DNA from 4 places in the Variovorax sp. RO1 genome. Region 1 is predicted to be linked to each of the others. Evidence: predicted binding sites of a transcription regulator. Region 1 holds the regulator's gene; each other region holds the start of a gene.

Region 1 (4,207 bases):
CGCCGTACGACGCGGTCTTGCCGATCACGCGGTCGGGCGAATCGGCGTACGCCTCGGCGGTGGTCCAGATCAGGCCGAGCTTGCCGGCGTCGAGGTCGTCGGCCACGGGGCTGTAGCCCAGCAGGTCGTTGGGCGCGGGCTTGGGCGGCGGCGGCGTGGTGTCGGGGCCGGTGGCGGCATCGAAGCGGCGCTGCAGCTCTTCGCGCGGCAGGTCGGTGCGCACGACCGAGCCGATCGGGCGCACGTGCGGGCTGTTCCAGTACTGGTCGAACAGCACGCCCAGGCGCGGGATCAATGCACCCGTGACGAAGGTGTCGAGATCGATGAAGTTCTGGCCCGAGGTGCGCCGGAAGTACTGGTTGCCGATGTTGCGCCCGCCCGCCACCGCCATCGCGCCGTCGGCGATGAAGAGCTTGTTGTGCATGCGGCGGTTGACGCGGCTGAAGTCGAACAGCGACGCGGTGAAGCGCCTGAGCAGGCTGCCGCGCCCGGCCGGAAACGGATTGAACAGGCGCAGCTCCACGTTCGGCGTGGCGGCCAGCCCCAGCAGGAGTTCGTCTTCGCCGGACGTGTACAGGTCGTCCATCAACAGGCGCACGCGCACGCCGCGCTGGGCCGCATCCCGCAGGGTGCGCAGCAGGTAGCGGCCGGTCTCGTCGTTCTCGATCTGGTAGTACTGCACGTCGAGCGTGCGCTGCGCGCGGCGCGCGAGCTGCAGGCGCGTGTCGAAGGCGAAGTCGCCGCCGGGCATCAGGCGAAAGCCGCTGAGGTCGGGGTCGGGCTGCGAGGCCAGCGCGATCTTGCCGAGCGCAGTGTCGGCCGAGACGGCGATGGCCTTGGTGGGTGCGCGCGGTGCTTCGTCGGGCAGCGTGGCGCAGCCGGTGAACAGCAACGCAGTTGCGATGACGACAACCCAATGCCCACAGCGCGACAGCAGGCGATGGGTCATCGTGAGCTTTCTACAGGGCCTTGCGCAGGTTGGCCGGCGCGATGCGCAGGGCTTCGCGGTACTTGGCCACGGTGCGGCGCGCGCACTCGATGCCCTGCTCCTTCAGCATCTCGGAAATCTGGCTGTCGGACAGCGGCTTCTTGATGCTCTCGGAACTCACGAACTGCTTGATGAGCGCGCGCACCGCAGTGCTCGACGCGTTGCCGCCGGTCTCGGTGCCTAGCGCCGAACCGAAGAAGTACTTGAGCTCGACGGTGCCGAAGGGCGTCGACATGTACTTGGCGGTGGTCACGCGCGAGATGGTCGATTCGTGCAGGCCCAGCTCGTCTGCAATCTCGCGCAGCACCAGCGGGCGCATCGCGAGTTCGCCGTGCACGAAGTAGCTCTTCTGCCGTTCGACGATGGCGTTGCTCACGCGCAGGATGGTGTCGAAGCGCTGCTGGATGTTCTTGATGAACCAGCGCGCCTCCTGCAGCCGCTGCGACAGCGCCTGGCTGCCCTCGCCCTTGTGCGCCTTGAGCGCGCCGGCGTAGATGTCGTGCACGCGCAGGCGCGGCATGACCTCGGGGTTCAGCATGACGCGGAACTTGATGTTGGTGCCGCGGCCCGTCTTGGTGACGATCACGTCGGGCACGACGATGTTGCGTTCGACGTCGACAAAACGGCGGCCCGGCTTGGGCTCCAGGCGCGCAATGATCTGCAGCGCCGAGCGCACCAGCTCTTCGTTCGTGCGCGTGAGCGTGGCCAGGCGCTTGAAGTCGCGCCGCGCGAGCAGCTCCATCGGCTGCTTGCAGATCGCGATGGCGGTCTTGCGCACGAGCGCTTCGGCCTCGGTCTCGTCTTCGTTCGCGAGCGCCTTCAGCTGGATGCTCAGGCATTCGCCGAGGTCGCGCGCGCCGACACCGACGGGCTCCAGGCTCTGCAGCAGGCCGAGCGCCACCTGGAAGTGGTGCACGAGGTCGTCGAACTGGTCGTTGTCGTCGCCTGCCAGGCCCGAGGCCAGCGCGGGCAGCGAGTCTTCGAGGTAGCCGTCGTCGTTGAGCGATTCGATCAGAAAGCGCAGCGCGGCGCAGTCGTTTTCGTTGAGCCGCAGGGTCAGCGCCTGGCGGTGCAGGAACGATTGCAGCGACTCCTGGCTGCGCGCGAGTTCGGTGGCGTCGGCACGCTCGTCGTCGCCGAGGTTGTTCTGGCGCGCGGGCGCATCGCTGCCCCACTCGCTGTCGTCGGGCGCCATCTCGACGGTACCGTCGCCTTCCCAGTCGGGCTCGCGCTCGGTGATCTCGGCGGCAGGGCCGTCGGATTCCGGTGTGGACGTGGTCGCTTCGCTGGAAGCGGTGGAGGCACTGGGGGCGGACGGCGCGAAATCGCCCTCGCCGGTGTCACCGCCATCGTCGCGTGGCACGGGCGTGTCGACAGCATCGAGCCCGAACTCTTCGCGCGCCGCTTCTTCCGCGGTGCGTTCGAGGAACGGGTTCTCGTCCAGCATCTGCTCCACCTCCTGGCTCAGTTCGAGCGTGGAGAGTTGGAGCAGGCGAATGGACTGCTGCAGCTGCGGCGTGAGCGCCAGATGCTGCGAGACGCGAAGGGACAGCCCTTGCTTCATGAAAAGATGGCTCCCCCCCAGGCTGCGCGCTTCGCGCTACGCCAACCCCCTACCGGGGGCGGGCCGACCGCTTCGGGCGGCCGTGCGCGGCGCCCCCCGCGAGGAAGTTCCGCGCGGACGGTGGCCACGTTGATCCTTGACCCTCGCCGCACGGTCACATCCGGAAGTGCTCGCCCAGGTACACCCTGCGTACCTCGGCGTTGTCGACGATCTCCGAGGGTGTGCCTTGTGCCAGCACGTGCCCGTCGCTGATGATGAACGCGTGATCGCAGATGCCCAGCGTTTCACGCACGTTGTGGTCGGTGATGAGCACGCCGATGCCGCGCTCTTTCAGGAAACTGATGATCCGCTGGATCTCGATCACCGCGATCGGGTCGATGCCGGCAAAGGGCTCGTCCAGCAGGATGAAGCGCGGCTGCGTGGCCAGCGCACGCGCGATTTCGACGCGGCGGCGCTCGCCGCCCGACAGTGCGAGCGCGGGCGAATCGCGCAGGTGGTCGACGCGCAGGTCGGACAGCAGGTCGGCCAGTCGCTCTTCGGTGGCCTGCTTCGACAACGGCACCATGCGGCCGTTGGCGTCGGGCTCGCGCTGCAGCTCGAGCACGGCACGCACGTTTTCCTCGACCGTGAGCTTGCGGAAGATCGACGCTTCCTGCGGCAGGTAGCTCAGGCCCATGCGCGCGCGGCGGTGAATGGGCATGTGGGCGATGGGCTCGCCGTCGATGGTGATCTCGCCGGCATCGGCACGCACCAGCCCCACGATCATGTAGAACGAGGTGGTCTTGCCCGCGCCGTTGGGGCCGAGCAGTCCGACGACTTCGCCCTTCTGCACATCGAGCGAGACGTCTTTGACGACCGTGCGGCTGCCGTAGCTCTTCTTGAGGCCGCGCGCCACGAGGCGGCTGCCGGGGACGCCGTCGGCGGTCGTCTGGGTTCCTGCGGTTTCGATCACTTGCGCCCTTCCCCTTCGGTGCTGCCGCCCAGCGTGGTGCTCGGGCGCAGCCCGGCGCCGGGCGCGGGGGTGGGTGCCGGAGCGGCGGGCTTCTTGCCGCCGGCTGCCGGTGCGGAGCCGCCCGCCGCCGGGGCCGCGGCGGCCTTCGGCGTGAGAATGGCCTTCACGCGGCCACCGCTGCCCCCCGAGACGCCGGCGTTCGGCGGCACGAGGGAGCCGTTGACGGTGTAGGTGTCGTTGCTCTGGTCGTAGACGATCAGCGCGCCGCTGCTCTCGTCGTTGGCCGTGGCGCCCACCAGCCGGCGCATGACGGCGCGGCGGATGAACTTGACGTTGTCGGCGCGGCTGTCGTACTCGATGACTTCCGACTCGCCCTCGATCCACTCGTCGCCGGCGTTGCGCTTCTGCTTGTAATAGGCCAGCTTGCCGGGCGCCGCCGTGACCACGCCGTACTGGTAGCCCTCGGCGTCCTGGCGCACGTCCAGCCGCGCACCGCGGATGATGATCGTGCCCTTCGTGACCAGCACATTGCCGGTGAACACGCTGGTCTGTTTCAGGTCGTCGTAGCGCATCGAGTCGGACTCGATGTTCATCGGCTTGGTGCGGTCGGCGGTTTCAGCCAGGGCGCCGGAGGCGGCTCCGGCCAGCAACAGCGCGCCGAAAGCCAGGCGGCCGAGGCGACGAAGGGTGGGGAATGTGGGGA
Region 2 (4,207 bases), on a different contig from region 1:
TCGCGGGCGCACCGCCGGCCGCACCGCCATCACCGGCTGCGGCACCCGGCATGGGCCGCGTGCAGTTCAACATCCGGCCCTGGGGCCAGGTCTTTGTCGACGGCGCAGACCGTGGCGTGAGCCCGCCGCTCAAGTCGCTGTCGCTGCGCCCGGGCATCTACACGATCGAGGTGCGCAACGGCGACCTCACGGCCTACCGCCAGCGCGTGACGGTGCAGGACAGCAAGTCCGCGCCGGTCGTGAGCCACGAGTTCAAGTAAAGGGGCCGCAGGTCAGGGCGCGCCGGTGCGCAATGCGCGCCGGTACTGCACCGCCTCCGCCACGTGCGCGACCTGCACCGTGTCCTGCGCCGCGAGGTCGGCGATGGTGCGCGCCACCTTCAGCGCACGGTGCGTGCTGCGCGCCGACCAGCCCAGCCGCGCGGCCGCCTGCTGCAGCAGCTGGCGCGCAGCTTTGTCGAGCACGGCGTGCGTGTCGATCGCGCGGCCTTGCAGCGCCTGGTTTGCATGGCCCTGGCGTTGCAGCGCGCGTTCGCGCGCGCTCACCACGCGCGCACGGATGCTGTCGGTCGATTCGCCCGCCGGCGCATCGAGCAGCTGCGGCGCCGACACGGCCGCCACTTCGATGTGCAGGTCGATGCGGTCCAGCAGCGGGCCGCTGAGCTTGCTCTGGTAGCGCGCGACGCGCTCGGGCGTGCAGCGGCAGGGCCTCAGCGTGGAGCCGAGGTAGCCGCATGGGCAGGGGTTCATCGCGGCGATGAGCTGGAAGCGCGCCGGAAACTCGGCGCGCCGGGCGGCGCGGGTGATCGTGATGGTGCCGGTCTCCAGCGGCTCGCGCAGTGCTTCGAGCGCGGCGCGCGTGAACTCGGGGAATTCGTCCAGGAACAGAACGCCGTGGTGCGCGCGCGAGATCTCGCCGGGCCGCGGCGGCGAACCACCGCCCACCAACGCCACCGCGCTCGCCGTGTGGTGCGGCGTGGCCGTCGGGCGGCTCATCCAGCGCTCGGGCGACAGCCGGCCGTCGAGGCTGGCGATGGCCGCGCTTTCCAGCGCCTCGTCCACGTTCATCGGCGGCAGCAGGCCGGCGAAACGGTGCGCGAGCATCGACTTGCCCGAGCCCGGCTCGCCCACCATCAAGAGGCTGTGGCCGCCGGCTGCGGCGATTTCGAGCGCGCGCTTGGCGCCCGTGTGGCCCTTGACGTCGGCCAGGTCGGCATAGCGCGGCGCGCCGTCGCCGGGCACGGCGCGCACGCGGGCCCAGCCGTCGTCGGTCGCATCGACGGGCCCGCCGCCGCCGACAACGAACTGCCGCACCACGTCGAGCAGGTGCCGGGCGCCGTACACCTCGGCGCCCGGCATCAGCGCGGCCTCGTGGGCGCTGTCCATGGGCAGTACGAGCCGCACGGCGGTGCCCTGCGTGTAGGTGGCCACGGCCATCGCGAGCGCGCCGCGCACGGGACGCAATTCGCCCGACAGCGACAGCTCGCCGGCGAACTCGTGGCCGGCCAGCCGGTGGTTCTCGATCTGCCCGCTGGCCGCGAGGATGCCCAGGGCGATGGGCAGGTCGAAGCGGCCCGAGTCCTTCGGCAGATCGGCGGGGGCGAGATTCACCACGATCTTCTTGTTCGTCGGAAATTCGAGCCCGGCGTTCTGGATCGCCGAGCGCACGCGTTCGCGCGCTTCCTTCACCTCGGTCTCGGCCAGCCCGACCAAAGTGAAGCTTGGCAGGCCGTTCGCCAGATGCACCTCGACCGTGACGGCGGCGGCTTCCAGGCCGAGCAAGGCGCGGCTTTGCACCAAAGACAGACTCATTTTTCTTCCTCTCCCCAAGTTGGTGCGCTTGCGACATGCAAGCCCAAGACCGTGCAGCGTGCAAGCGTGTGCAACTGCCGGAAACAGGGCTTGTAACGATTTGGCGCTCACCGCCGGGCATGGCCGCCCTCTGGCCGGGGCGGTATCTGTGCACTTTGGCACGCTCCCTGCTTTGAGGGTGCTCAGGTCCAACAACACACTTGCGAGGAGTTCCCTGATGACGCACCGTACCGCCGCCCAGGCGTTGATCGTTCTGGCCACCGCCCTGACCGCCTCCGGCGCCGCCATGGCCCAGGCCGCCGACGCCGCCGCACCAGCGCCCGCGCCCCTGCTCACGGGCAATGTCTCGCTGACCACGAACTACAAGTTCCGCGGCCAGGACCAGGACATGATCGGCAAGAACGACTACGCCAAGACCAAGGGCTTCAAGCCCGCCATCCAGGGCGGCTTCGACTACGCCTTCGGCGACAGCGGCTTCTACGTCGGCAACTGGAACTCCAGCGTCAACTGGCTCAAGGGCAACAGCATCGAGAGCGACCTGTACGGCGGCTACAAGTTCAAGGCCGGCCCGGTCGACATGGACGTCGGTGCGCTCACCTACATCTACCCGGGCAACTCGGTGGGCAACACCACCGAGCTCTACGTGGGTGCCACCTACGCCAACGAAAGCATCGGTTCGTTCACGGCCAAGTACTCGCACACGGTGTCCAAGGACTACTTCGGCTACGCCGGCGCCAAGACGGGCTCGGGCCTGAAGGGCCGCAACACCGGCTACCTGAACCTGGCCTACAGCAAGGAGATCGTGCCCAAGGTCACGCTCAAGGCCGCCGTCGGCTTCACCAACATGTCCAGCGACATCCGCAGCCTGGGCTACAAGAGCTACGTCGACTACAACGTCGGCGCGACCTACGACTTCGGCAGCGGCCTGACGCTCACGGGCTCGGTGCAGGGCGCCAACAAGAAGTCCAACTACCAGGTCGTGGCCTACCCGGGCATCGACATCCCCGACTTCGGTACCTTCGGCACCACCTACTACTCGCCCAACAAGGCGCGCTTCATCCTCACGCTGACGAAGACGCTGTAATCGACACAACAACCAGGCGCGGCCCACGTTGCCGCGCCGCCTTTCATCCATCCAGAAGGAGCAACTCATCATGAAGCTGGTCACAGCCATCATCAAACCGTTCAAGCTCGACGAGGTGCGTGAAGCACTCTCGGCCATCGGCGTGCAGGGCATCACCGTCACGGAAGTGAAGGGCTTCGGTCGCCAGAAGGGCCACACCGAGCTGTACCGCGGTGCCGAGTACGTGGTCGACTTCCTGCCCAAGGTGAAGATCGAGGCGGCCATCTCCGACGAGCTGGTCGACCGCGTGATCGAGGCGGTCGAGGGGGCCGCGCGCACCGGGAAGATCGGCGACGGCAAGATCTTTGTCTACAACCTCGAGCAGGTCGTGCGCATCCGCACCGGCGAAACGGGCCGCGAAGCCCTCTGATCGAGTCCTGGCCCGAAAGAACAACGACTATGAAAAAACTTCTCGTCTCTCTTGCGCTCGGTTTGAGCGTCTTCGTCGCCGGCACTTCGGCGCTGGCCCAGGCACCCGCTGCCGCTCCTGAAGCAGCGGCTGCATCGGCACCTGCCGCACCCGCTGCTGCAGCGCCCGCGCCCGCAGCGGCTGCAGCACCCGCAGCCGCCAAGGCCGCACCCGCCGCTCCGGCTGCGGCACCTGCTCCGAAGGTCGACTCCGGCGACACCGCCTGGATGCTCACCTCGACGCTGCTCGTGATCCTGATGACCATCCCCGGCCTGGCGCTGTTCTACGGCGGCCTGGGCCGCTCCAAGAACATGCTGTCGGTGCTGATGCAGGTCTTCGTGATCTTCTCGCTCATCAGCATCCTGTGGGCCATCTACGGCTACAGCCTGGCGTTCACGGGCGACGGCAATTTCTTCGGAAGCTTCGACAAGATCTTCATGAAGGGCATCACGCAGGAGACCTTCGGCGCGCTGACCACGATTCCTGAATACGTGTTCGTCGCCTTCCAGGGCACCTTCGCGGCCATCACCGTGGCGCTGATCGTCGGCGCCTTTGCAGAGCGTGCCAAGTTCTCGGCCGTGCTGCTGTTCTCGGTGATCTGGTTCACCTTCAGCTACGTGCCGATGGCCCACATCGTGTGGGGCGGCGGCCTGCTGGGCAAGGACGGCGCGCTCGACTTCGCGGGCGGCACCGTGGTGCACATCAACGCCGGTATCGCCGGCCTGGTCGGTGCCTACATGATCGGCAAGCGCGTCGGCTACGGCAAGGAAGCGTTCACGCCGCACTCGCTCACGCTCACCATGGTCGGCGCCTCGCTGCTGTGGGTTGGCTGGTTCGGCTTCAACGCGGGTTCGGCAGGTGCTG
Region 3 (4,207 bases), 1.7 Mb from region 1:
AGGCCTGGCGGCGCCAAATAAAGGGGGTTTTCATTGTCTTGAAACGCGTGCCGATGCGCCTAGATGAGGTGTCAAGCGGCACTCACGATGGAAAGGCCGCGCAGTGTAAGGGACACACATTCCATGTCCCCGTTGTGTTCATTCATCCAGGAGTTTCAGCCATGTTTTTCGCCCCCACCCACCGCACCGCCCATTTCGCTCCCCGTGCCCATGACCGCGCTTTCGAGCGCTTCGTGAACGACGCCTTTGCCGGCGCCCGTCGCTCGCCCCTGGTCGAGCAGGACGACAAGAGCTGGACGCTGTCGCTCGACGTGCCCGGCCTGTCGCGCGAAGACCTGTCGGTGGCCATCGAAGGCGCCGTGGTCCGCATCGAAAGCAAGGCCGAAGCCAAGCGCCAGATCAAGCTCGCCTACGAGTTGCCGCAAGCCATCGACCTGGCCACCAGCGACGCCAAGCTGGAGAACGGCGTGCTGACCCTGAAGCTCGGCAAGCTGGTGCCGGCAAGCCAGGTTTCGAACTTGCAGATCAACTAGTCCGAGCGATGCCCCCACGAAGAAAATGTTAGTGACAGCTTGTTTTGACTTTAAACAAGCGTCGTATTCACAATAGTGCCGTATAACGTCACATGATGTGACGATTTATTAGTACTTTCTTCTTCGTGGGCATCTCGTAAACGCATCGAGTTCCCGGGGCGGTGCGGACAGCGGGTGTGCCTCAAGGCACCATGAAAACGCACCTGCAGTCAGCCAATGACACCGAACAGTCCGACACGCTCCTGATCTTCCTGCCAGGGGCGTACCTCAAACCCGAAGAGTTCGAGCGCGAGGGCTTCATCAGCGCCGTGCGCGAGCGGCACCTCGCGGCCGACGCGCTGCTGGTCGATGCGGACGTCTCCTACTACTACGACCAGACCCTCAGCGAGCGGCTGCATGCCGACGTCATCGAGCCGCAGCGGGCCAAGGGCTACACCTCGATCTGGCTGGTCGGCATTTCCATCGGCGGTTTCGGTGCGCTGATCCACGAACTGGCGCGGCCGGGCTCGGTGGACGGCATCGTGGCGCTGGCGCCCTACCTCGGGCGCCGCGTGCTCGGCGCGGAGATCAAGAAGGCCGGCGGGCTGCGCACGTGGCAGGCGCCCACCGGGCCTCAGCCCGACGAGGAACCTGACCGCAAGCTCTGGCCCTTCTTCCAGCAGTACCTGGCGGCGAAGCCTTCCAAGGACCTGCCGCCGCTCTACCTGGGTTTCGGCCTGGCCGACCGTTTTGCCAGCAACCACAAGCTGCTGGCCGACGCCCTGCCACCGGGACGCGTGTTCACCACCGAAGGCGGCCACGACTGGCCCGAGTGGCGCCAGCTCTGGCGCAATGTGCTCGATGTGCTGCCGTTGCCCTCGCTGCCCGCGCTGGTGCGCGGCGCACGCGCGCCGGCTATGCGGTTTCCGGCTGTGGCGCCTCGGGCGTCATCAGCGATGCCATCGGCCATCGCGGCTTGACGTCGAAGGCATAGCGCTCCGAGGCCTGCGACAAGCCCGACTGCAGCCGCATCGCAGCCGCCATGGCGATCATGGCGCCGTTGTCGGTGCACAGGTGCAGCTCGGGGTAGTGCACGCGCACCTTGCGCTTCGCGCAGGCCGCGTTCAGCTGCTCGCGCAGGTTCTTGTTGGCCCCCACGCCGCCCGCCACCACCAGCCGCTTCAGGCCGGTCTGGTCGAGCGCCGCGAGCGACTTCTTCAGCAGCACCTCGACGATCGCTGCCTGCGTGGACGCCGCCAGGTCGGCCTTGCGCACGTCGAGCTGGTCGCCGAGCTTCTTGGCCTGCGTGAGCACGGCCGTCTTCAGGCCGGCAAACGAAAAGTCGAGGTCGCCGCTGTGCAGCAGCGGTCGCGGCAGCTTGAAGGCTGCGGCGTCGCCGTCTTCGGCCAGCTTCGCGAGCCAGGGGCCGCCGGGGTACGGCAGGCCCATGAGCTTGGCGCTCTTGTCGAAGGCCTCGCCGGCCGCATCGTCGATGGTTTCGCCGAGCAGTTCGTAGCGGCCCACGCCGTCGACCCGCATCAACTGCGTGTGGCCGCCCGACACCAGCAGCGCCACGAACGGAAATTCGGGCGGGTCGGCGCTCAGGAACGGCGACAGCAGATGCCCTTCGAGGTGATGCACGCCCAGCACCGGCTTGCCCAGCGCCACGCCGAGCGCACAGGCCACGCCCGCGCCCACGAGCAGCGCGCCGGCCAGGCCCGGGCCGCGCGTGTAGGCCACCACGTCGATCTCGGCGAGCGAGCGCCCGGCTTCGGCCATGACGGCTTCGGTGAGCGGCAGCACGCGGCGGATGTGGTCGCGGCTGGCCAGCTCGGGCACCACGCCGCCGTAGGCCTGGTGCATGGCGATCTGGCTGTGCAGCGCGTGCGAACGCAGCAGCGGCAGCGCGTCGCCGTGCGACTCGACCAGCGCCACGCCGGTCTCGTCGCAGGATGATTCGATTCCCAACAAGAGCATGGCGCCGAGTGTAGGGGTCGCCCGTCGGCGGCGCCCGCGAAGGGGCAAGCGAGGCACGGAAGTTGCACGAGTGAAGTGCGCTCCTCCTACTCCCCCACGAATGACTTCCGGCCTGAGCTTCCTGATCGCCGCGCGCCGATGCGAGATCGACGCGCTGGACCAGCTCGCGCGCACCAGCGAACTGGTCGGCGCGATCGGGCGGCTCGTGCATGCGCTGCAGCGCGAGCGCGGCATGTCGAACGTGTTCCTGGCCTCGCACGGCGGGCGCTTCGCCGACCAGCGCGGTCCGCAGATCGCCGAATGCCTTGCGCTCGAGCAGCAGGTGCGCGCCGGCTTCGACCGGCTCGAGGCCGAGCACCACCGCGTGGTGGGCGCCGGCCACGGCGCGCGCCTGTTCAGCCGCATCGCCTGGGTGCTGCCGGGCCTGGACGCCCTGCCCGCGCTGCGCCAGCGCATCGACGCGCTCGACCTCCAGCCGGCGCAGGCCGTGGCCGCCTTCGCCAAGCTGGTCGCCGGCCTGCTGGCCGTGGTGTTCGAGGCGGCCGACGGCGCCACCGACCCCGAGATCTCGCGCCTGCTGGTGGCGATGTTCAACTTCATGCAGGGCAAGGAGTTCGCGGGCCAGGAGCGCGCCTTCGGCGCCGCCGCGTTCGCGCTGGGCCGTGGCGACGAGGCGCAGCGCCAGCAATGGCGGCACCTCATCGAGTCGCAGGAGCGCTGCTTCCAGGTGTTCATCGATTTCTCGGGAGACGCCGTGCGCACCCTCTGGCACGACAGCCAGTCCGACGCCGTGCTGGCCGAGCTCGAACGCCTGCGCCGCAAGGGCGCCACCTCGGTGCCGGCCGATGCGCTGCTGAGCCAGGCCTGGTTCGACTGCTGCACCCGGCGCATCGACGCCATGCAGACGGTCGAGAACCGCCTCTCGGCCGACCTGCGCGCGCTGTGCGACCACAAGACCGCCCAGGCCCGCAGCGAGCTGGCCGCCTACCGGCAACTGCTCGGCACGCTGGCCCCGCAGGCCGGCGGCGCGCTGTTCTTCGACGATGCCCAGCAGGCGCACGACGCCACGCCGGCGCAGCTCGGGCGCCACCTCGAACGCTCGGTGCTCGACATGGTCCAGGAGCAGTCGCAGCGCCTGCAGGCCATGAGCGACGAACTCGACACCGTGCGTGCCTCGCTCAACGAACGCAAGATCGTCGAGCGCGCCAAGGGCCTGCTGATGGCGCACCGGCGCCTGAGCGAAGCCGAGGCGCACAAGATGCTGCGCCAGACCGCCATGAACCAGAAGCGCCGCCTCGTCGACGTGGCCGAGTCGATGCTGGCCATGGCCGACTACCTGCCGCTCGAACCTGCACCGCGGCGCTGACCCGGGCCGCTTGGATTGGTGCAGCGCACAACAGTTGTGCGTCGCCCCGTTTTGCCAGCCCGCAGGAACTTTCCCCTGCACCGGCGCGCCCTGCCAGCTATCTTTTCCATAGCTCCCACCGGCGATTCAGGCCTGGCACACCGCTTGCATGGAGCTTGTCACAGACCGCAAGGTCTTGAGGCAGGTTGCACCCAACGGCGGGTGCGGCCCACCGAACCGGACAAAGGCGTCCCCATCCCGCAAGGGCTCGTTCACGAGCAGCCCCTGCGCGGTGCGGACGCCTTTTCGTTTTTGTCTTTCACTTCTGGAGCCCCGCCCATGTCCGATCTGCTGCTGAAAACCAAACTGAGCC
Region 4 (4,207 bases), on a different contig from region 1:
GAAGAACTGCTTCGCGATGATCGCGGCGAGCGAACCGTACAGATAGAAGTCGTACCACTCGAACACGGTGCCGAGCGAGGAGGCGAAGATGACCTTCTTCTCCTCCGCGGACATGGGCCGGGGGGCCGGATGCGGCATTCCCCTTGAATCTAGCGTGGCTGCCATCGTCGTCTCCTGGTGTGTATGTATGCGTTCATCGGTGCCCGGCATTCGGGACCGTGAGGCATTCTTGGAGGCGCGACTGACCCGAGGCTTTCGCGAAACTGAACGGGCGCTTACGGTTTAGGGTGAAACCCGCGCTGCTCGTTTCAGCTTGTAAGAAACAAAGACCCTGCGCGGGTTTGTCCTCATCCGGGCTTTTCAGCCCTTGCTGCTGCGCAACAAAGACGGACGCTGGTCGGCGCCGGTCCATTGCGGACCGTCGAACCACGCATCGCCCTGCAGGTAGGCGCGCAGCATCGCCAGGCCGTCGAAACCCCAGAACAGGCGCCCGTCGACCACGTAGCACGGCACGCCGAACACGCCCTGCGCCACGGCCTCGTCGGTGTTGCGCTTGAGCAAGGCCTTGTTCTCGTCGCCGTTCACATCGCGCTTGGGCTGCAGCTGCGCCGTGAGCGCGGCCAGCCGCGTGGCGTCGCCCGCTTCTTCGCCGCCGCGCCACACGTGGCGAAAGAGGGTCTCGGCCGCGAGGCGGTTGATGCTGCCGTCGTCGCCCGTGGCCACGGCCAGGCGCAGGTGCGGCAGCGGGTTGTAAGGATGCGAGGCCGGCATCTCGATGGGGATGCCATGCGCCTGGCCCAGCCACAGCACGTGGCGGTAGGTCCAGCTGCGCTTGGAAGGAATCTCGGCCGGGCCGAGCTGGCCGTGGTGCTTGAGCAGCGCGCCCAGCAGCACGGGCTTGTAGGCCACGCTCACGCTCAGGCCTTCGAGCGCCTCGGGCAGGTGCTCGAACGCGAGGTGCGCGTAAGGCGAAATGAAGTCGAGATAAAAGTCGATGTGCTTCATGCGTCGGTGTCTCCGGGGGTGGTTTCGGGCACGCGCCAGATGCCCGCCTGGGCGCGCAGTTCGATCGCGCGCCACACCTGGCGCCGCGTGTCGTCTTCCATCTTGCTCCAGCCGGCGATCTCGGGAATGGTGCGCAGGCAGCCTTCGCAGAAGCCGCTCAGGCGGTCCATGCGGCACACCGACGAGCACGGCGAAGGCACCTCGCCCTCCGTGCGCTGCACGGCGGTGGCGCGCTCGGCGAGCGCGTGCGCTTCGTCGAAGTTCACACCACGTCGGCCACCGGCGCGCCGGTGAGCTTCTCTAAATCGTTCGGGTGCAGCTGGAACACGGCGTGCGGGTGGCCCGCGGCGGCCCAGATTTCCTCGAAGCGAAACAGCTCGCGGTCGATCAGCACCACGGGCTTCGTCACATGGCCCACCGGCGACACGCCGCCGATGGTGAAGCCGGTGCGCGCCTTCACGAAGTCGGCGTCGGCGCGGCCGGTCTTGCCGACGATGGCATCGACCTTTTTCTCGTCGACGCGCTTGTCGCCCGAGGTGATGACCAGCACCGCCGCCTCGTCGCTCTTGCGGCGGAAGATGATGCTCTTGGCGATCTGACCGACCGAGATGCCGAGCGCGTCGGCGGCCTGCTGCGCAGTGCGGCAGGCGTCGTCGAGCATGCGGGGCGATGGGGATGGCCGGCGTCCTGCAGCACGCGGGAGACGCGCTGGACACCTTCAGGGAGGGAATGGAGTTCGGAGCCGCACATGGCAAGTTCTTCGAGGTTCGTGGGGGCGTTCGCCCTGCGTTGCAAGGCCTCGAGCATACGGAAAAGCCCCGCGCACCGACGCCACCGCCGCATCCGCCCCTCCACCCCGGCGCACCAATGCGGAGAGCGCCGGCGCACGACGCCCGTGCGTTCCACGCCGCGCCCGGTCCGCTTTCGGTGCGCCATCGGCCGATGAGGCCCGCCACACGGGCTTTGGCGCGCGGCACGCTTATTGCTGAGCAACGTTGCGACCCACCGGCCTCTGCGGCGGGTTCGCAGTGCCTCCGCTAACGACGGCGGGGTTCAAGCGCACCGATGGCCGCCCGCCGCCGGTTCGTCTGCTCCAACCCATTTCGCATCCGTTCCGTCGCGGGGGCCCCAACGACGCTGTCTGTTCGACAGCGGCTGCGGGGGCGCCTTCCAGGGCCGGTTGCGTGCAGGACCCCCAATGAAGATCGCAGTCATCGGCCACGGCATGGTCGGCCACAAATTCCTCGAGCAACTCCACACGCTCGGCATTCCCGGTGCACAGGTCACCGTGCTGTGCGAAGAGCCGCGCCCGGCCTACGACCGGGTGCACCTGTCCGAATACTTCTCCGGCAAGACAGCCGACGACCTGTCGCTGGTCGAGCCGGGCTTCTTCGAGCGCAGCGGCTTCACGCTGCGCCTGGCGGCCCGCGCGGCGGCCATCGAGCGGCGCAACAACACCGTCACCACGGCCGACGGCGAGGTGATCGCCTACGACAAGCTGGTGCTGGCCACCGGCTCCAACCCCTTCGTGCCGGCCGTGCCGGGCCGCGACCGGCCGAACTGCTTTGTCTACCGCACCATCGAGGACCTGGACGCCATGAAGGCCTGCGGCGCCAAGTCGCGCAGCGGCGTGGTGGTGGGCGGCGGCCTGCTGGGCCTGGAATGCGCCAAGGCGCTGCGCGACATGGGCCTGGAAACGCACGTCGTCGAGTTCGCGCCGCGCCTCATGGCCGTGCAGGTCGACGAAGGCGGCGGCCGTGCGCTGCGCGGCAGCATCGAGGCGCTGGGCCTGCACGTGCACACCGGCCGCAACACGGTGGAAATCACCGACGGCGCGAGCGCGCGGCACCGCATGGTGTTCGCCGACGGCACGCACCTGGAGACCGACATGATCGTGTTCTCCGCCGGCATCCGCCCGCGCGACGAGCTCGCGCGCCAGAGCCTGCTGGCCGTGGGCCCGCGCGGCGGCGTGGCGATCGACAGCCACTGCCGCACCAGCGACCGCAACGTCTACGCCATCGGCGAATGCGCGTCGTGGAACGAACAGACCTTCGGCCTCGTCGCGCCGGGCTACGACATGGCGCGCGTGGCCGCCCGCCACATCGCCGGCCAGGACGACGCCGCCTTCACCGGCGCCGACCTGAGCACCAAGCTCAAGCTGATGGGCGTCGATGTCGCCAGCATCGGCGACGCGCACGGCAAGACGCCGAAGTCGCGCGCCTACCAGTACATCGACGAGCGCAAGCAGGTCTACAAGAAGATCGTGGTGAGCGAAGACGGCAAGCAGCTGCTGGGCGCCGTGCTGGTCGGCGACGCCACCGAGTACGGCACGCTGCTGCAGCTGGCGCTCAACGGCATCGCGCTGCCCGACGAGCCCGAGTTCCTGATCCTGCCGTCCAGCGACGGCAAGGCCAGGCCGGGCCTGGGCGTCGATGCGCTGCCCGACAGCGCGCAGATCTGCTCGTGCAACAGCGTCACCAAGGGCCAGATCTGCGAGGCCGTGGGCCAGGGCGTGTGCACGCCCGCCGAGATGAAGGCCTGCACCCAGGCCGGCGCCACCTGCGGCGGCTGCGTGCCGCTGGTCACGCAGGTCATGAAGATGGAAATGGCCAAGCGCGGCATGGCCGTGAACAACCACCTGTGCGAGCACTTCCCCTACTCGCGCCAGGAGCTGTACCACCTCATCCGCGTGGGCGAGATCCGCAGCTTCGCCGACCTGCTCACGAAACATGGCAAGGGCCTGGGCTGCGACATCTGCAAGCCGACCGCCGCGAGCATCTTCGCCTCGTGCTGGAACGAGTTCGTGCTCAAGAAAGACCTGGCCGGCCTGCAGGACAGCAACGACTACTTCCTGGGCAACATCCAGAAGGACGGCACCTACTCCGTCGTGCCGCGCATGCCCGGCGGCGAGGTCACGCCCGACGGGTTGATCGCCGTGGGCCATGTGGCCAAGAAGTACGGCCTGTACACCAAGATCACCGGCGGTGCGCGCGTGGACATGTTCGGCGCGCGCGTCGAACAGCTGCCGTCCATCTGGGAAGAACTCATCGCCGCCGGCTTCGAGTCGGGCCATGCCTACGGCAAGTCGCTGCGCACGGTGAAGAGCTGCGTGGGCTCCACCTGGTGCCGCTACGGCGTGGACGACAGCGTCGGCCTGGCCGTCGAACTGGAGAACCGCTACAAGGGCCTGCGCGCGCCGCAC

The links. The regulator sigma-54, encoded in region 1, starts transcription at its own class of promoters, with help from an activator protein. The targets are predictions, from matches to a motif close to TGGCANGNAANCTGCTTT.
Region 2: the regulator sigma-54 is predicted to act here: its motif matches at 1,968-1,985, upstream of CY658_RS29250 (TorF family putative porin).
Region 3: the regulator sigma-54 is predicted to act here: its motif matches at 2,541-2,558, upstream of CY658_RS08435 (nitrate regulatory protein).
Region 4: the regulator sigma-54 is predicted to act here: its motif matches at 1,977-1,994, upstream of nirB (nitrite reductase large subunit NirB).

What each region holds. Positions count from the first base shown of each region.
Region 1 covers NZ_PKMT01000001.1:51,531-55,737, reverse strand. Annotated here, with positions in the region: gene CY658_RS00245 (phospholipase D family protein) at 1-949, opposite strand, end outside; gene rpoN (RNA polymerase factor sigma-54) at 960-2,552, opposite strand; gene lptB (LPS export ABC transporter ATP-binding protein) at 2,707-3,504, opposite strand; gene lptA (lipopolysaccharide transport periplasmic protein LptA) at 3,501-4,207, opposite strand, start outside.
Region 2 covers NZ_PKMT01000008.1:202,683-206,889, reverse strand. Annotated here, with positions in the region: gene CY658_RS29260 (serine/threonine-protein kinase) at 1-260, shown strand, start outside; gene CY658_RS29255 (YifB family Mg chelatase-like AAA ATPase) at 273-1,811, opposite strand; gene CY658_RS29250 (TorF family putative porin) at 2,029-2,895, shown strand; gene glnK (P-II family nitrogen regulator) at 2,966-3,304, shown strand; gene CY658_RS29240 (ammonium transporter) at 3,334-4,207, shown strand, end outside.
Region 3 covers NZ_PKMT01000001.1:1,745,691-1,749,897, reverse strand. Annotated here, with positions in the region: gene CY658_RS08455 (branched-chain amino acid ABC transporter substrate-binding protein) at 1-34, opposite strand, end outside; gene CY658_RS08450 (Hsp20/alpha crystallin family protein) at 162-533, shown strand; gene CY658_RS08445 (alpha/beta hydrolase-fold protein) at 725-1,492, shown strand; gene tsaD (tRNA (adenosine(37)-N6)-threonylcarbamoyltransferase complex transferase subunit TsaD) at 1,428-2,489, opposite strand; gene CY658_RS08435 (nitrate regulatory protein) at 2,590-3,855, shown strand; gene CY658_RS08430 (CmpA/NrtA family ABC transporter substrate-binding protein) at 4,174-4,207, shown strand, end outside.
Region 4 covers NZ_PKMT01000002.1:233,399-237,605, forward strand. Annotated here, with positions in the region: gene CY658_RS12250 (MFS transporter) at 1-165, opposite strand, end outside; gene CY658_RS12255 (2-hydroxychromene-2-carboxylate isomerase) at 361-1,005, opposite strand; gene CY658_RS12260 (DUF1289 domain-containing protein) at 1,002-1,271, opposite strand; partial or broken gene CY658_RS12265 (YbaK/EbsC family protein) at 1,268-1,755, opposite strand; gene nirB (nitrite reductase large subunit NirB) at 2,204-4,207, shown strand, end outside.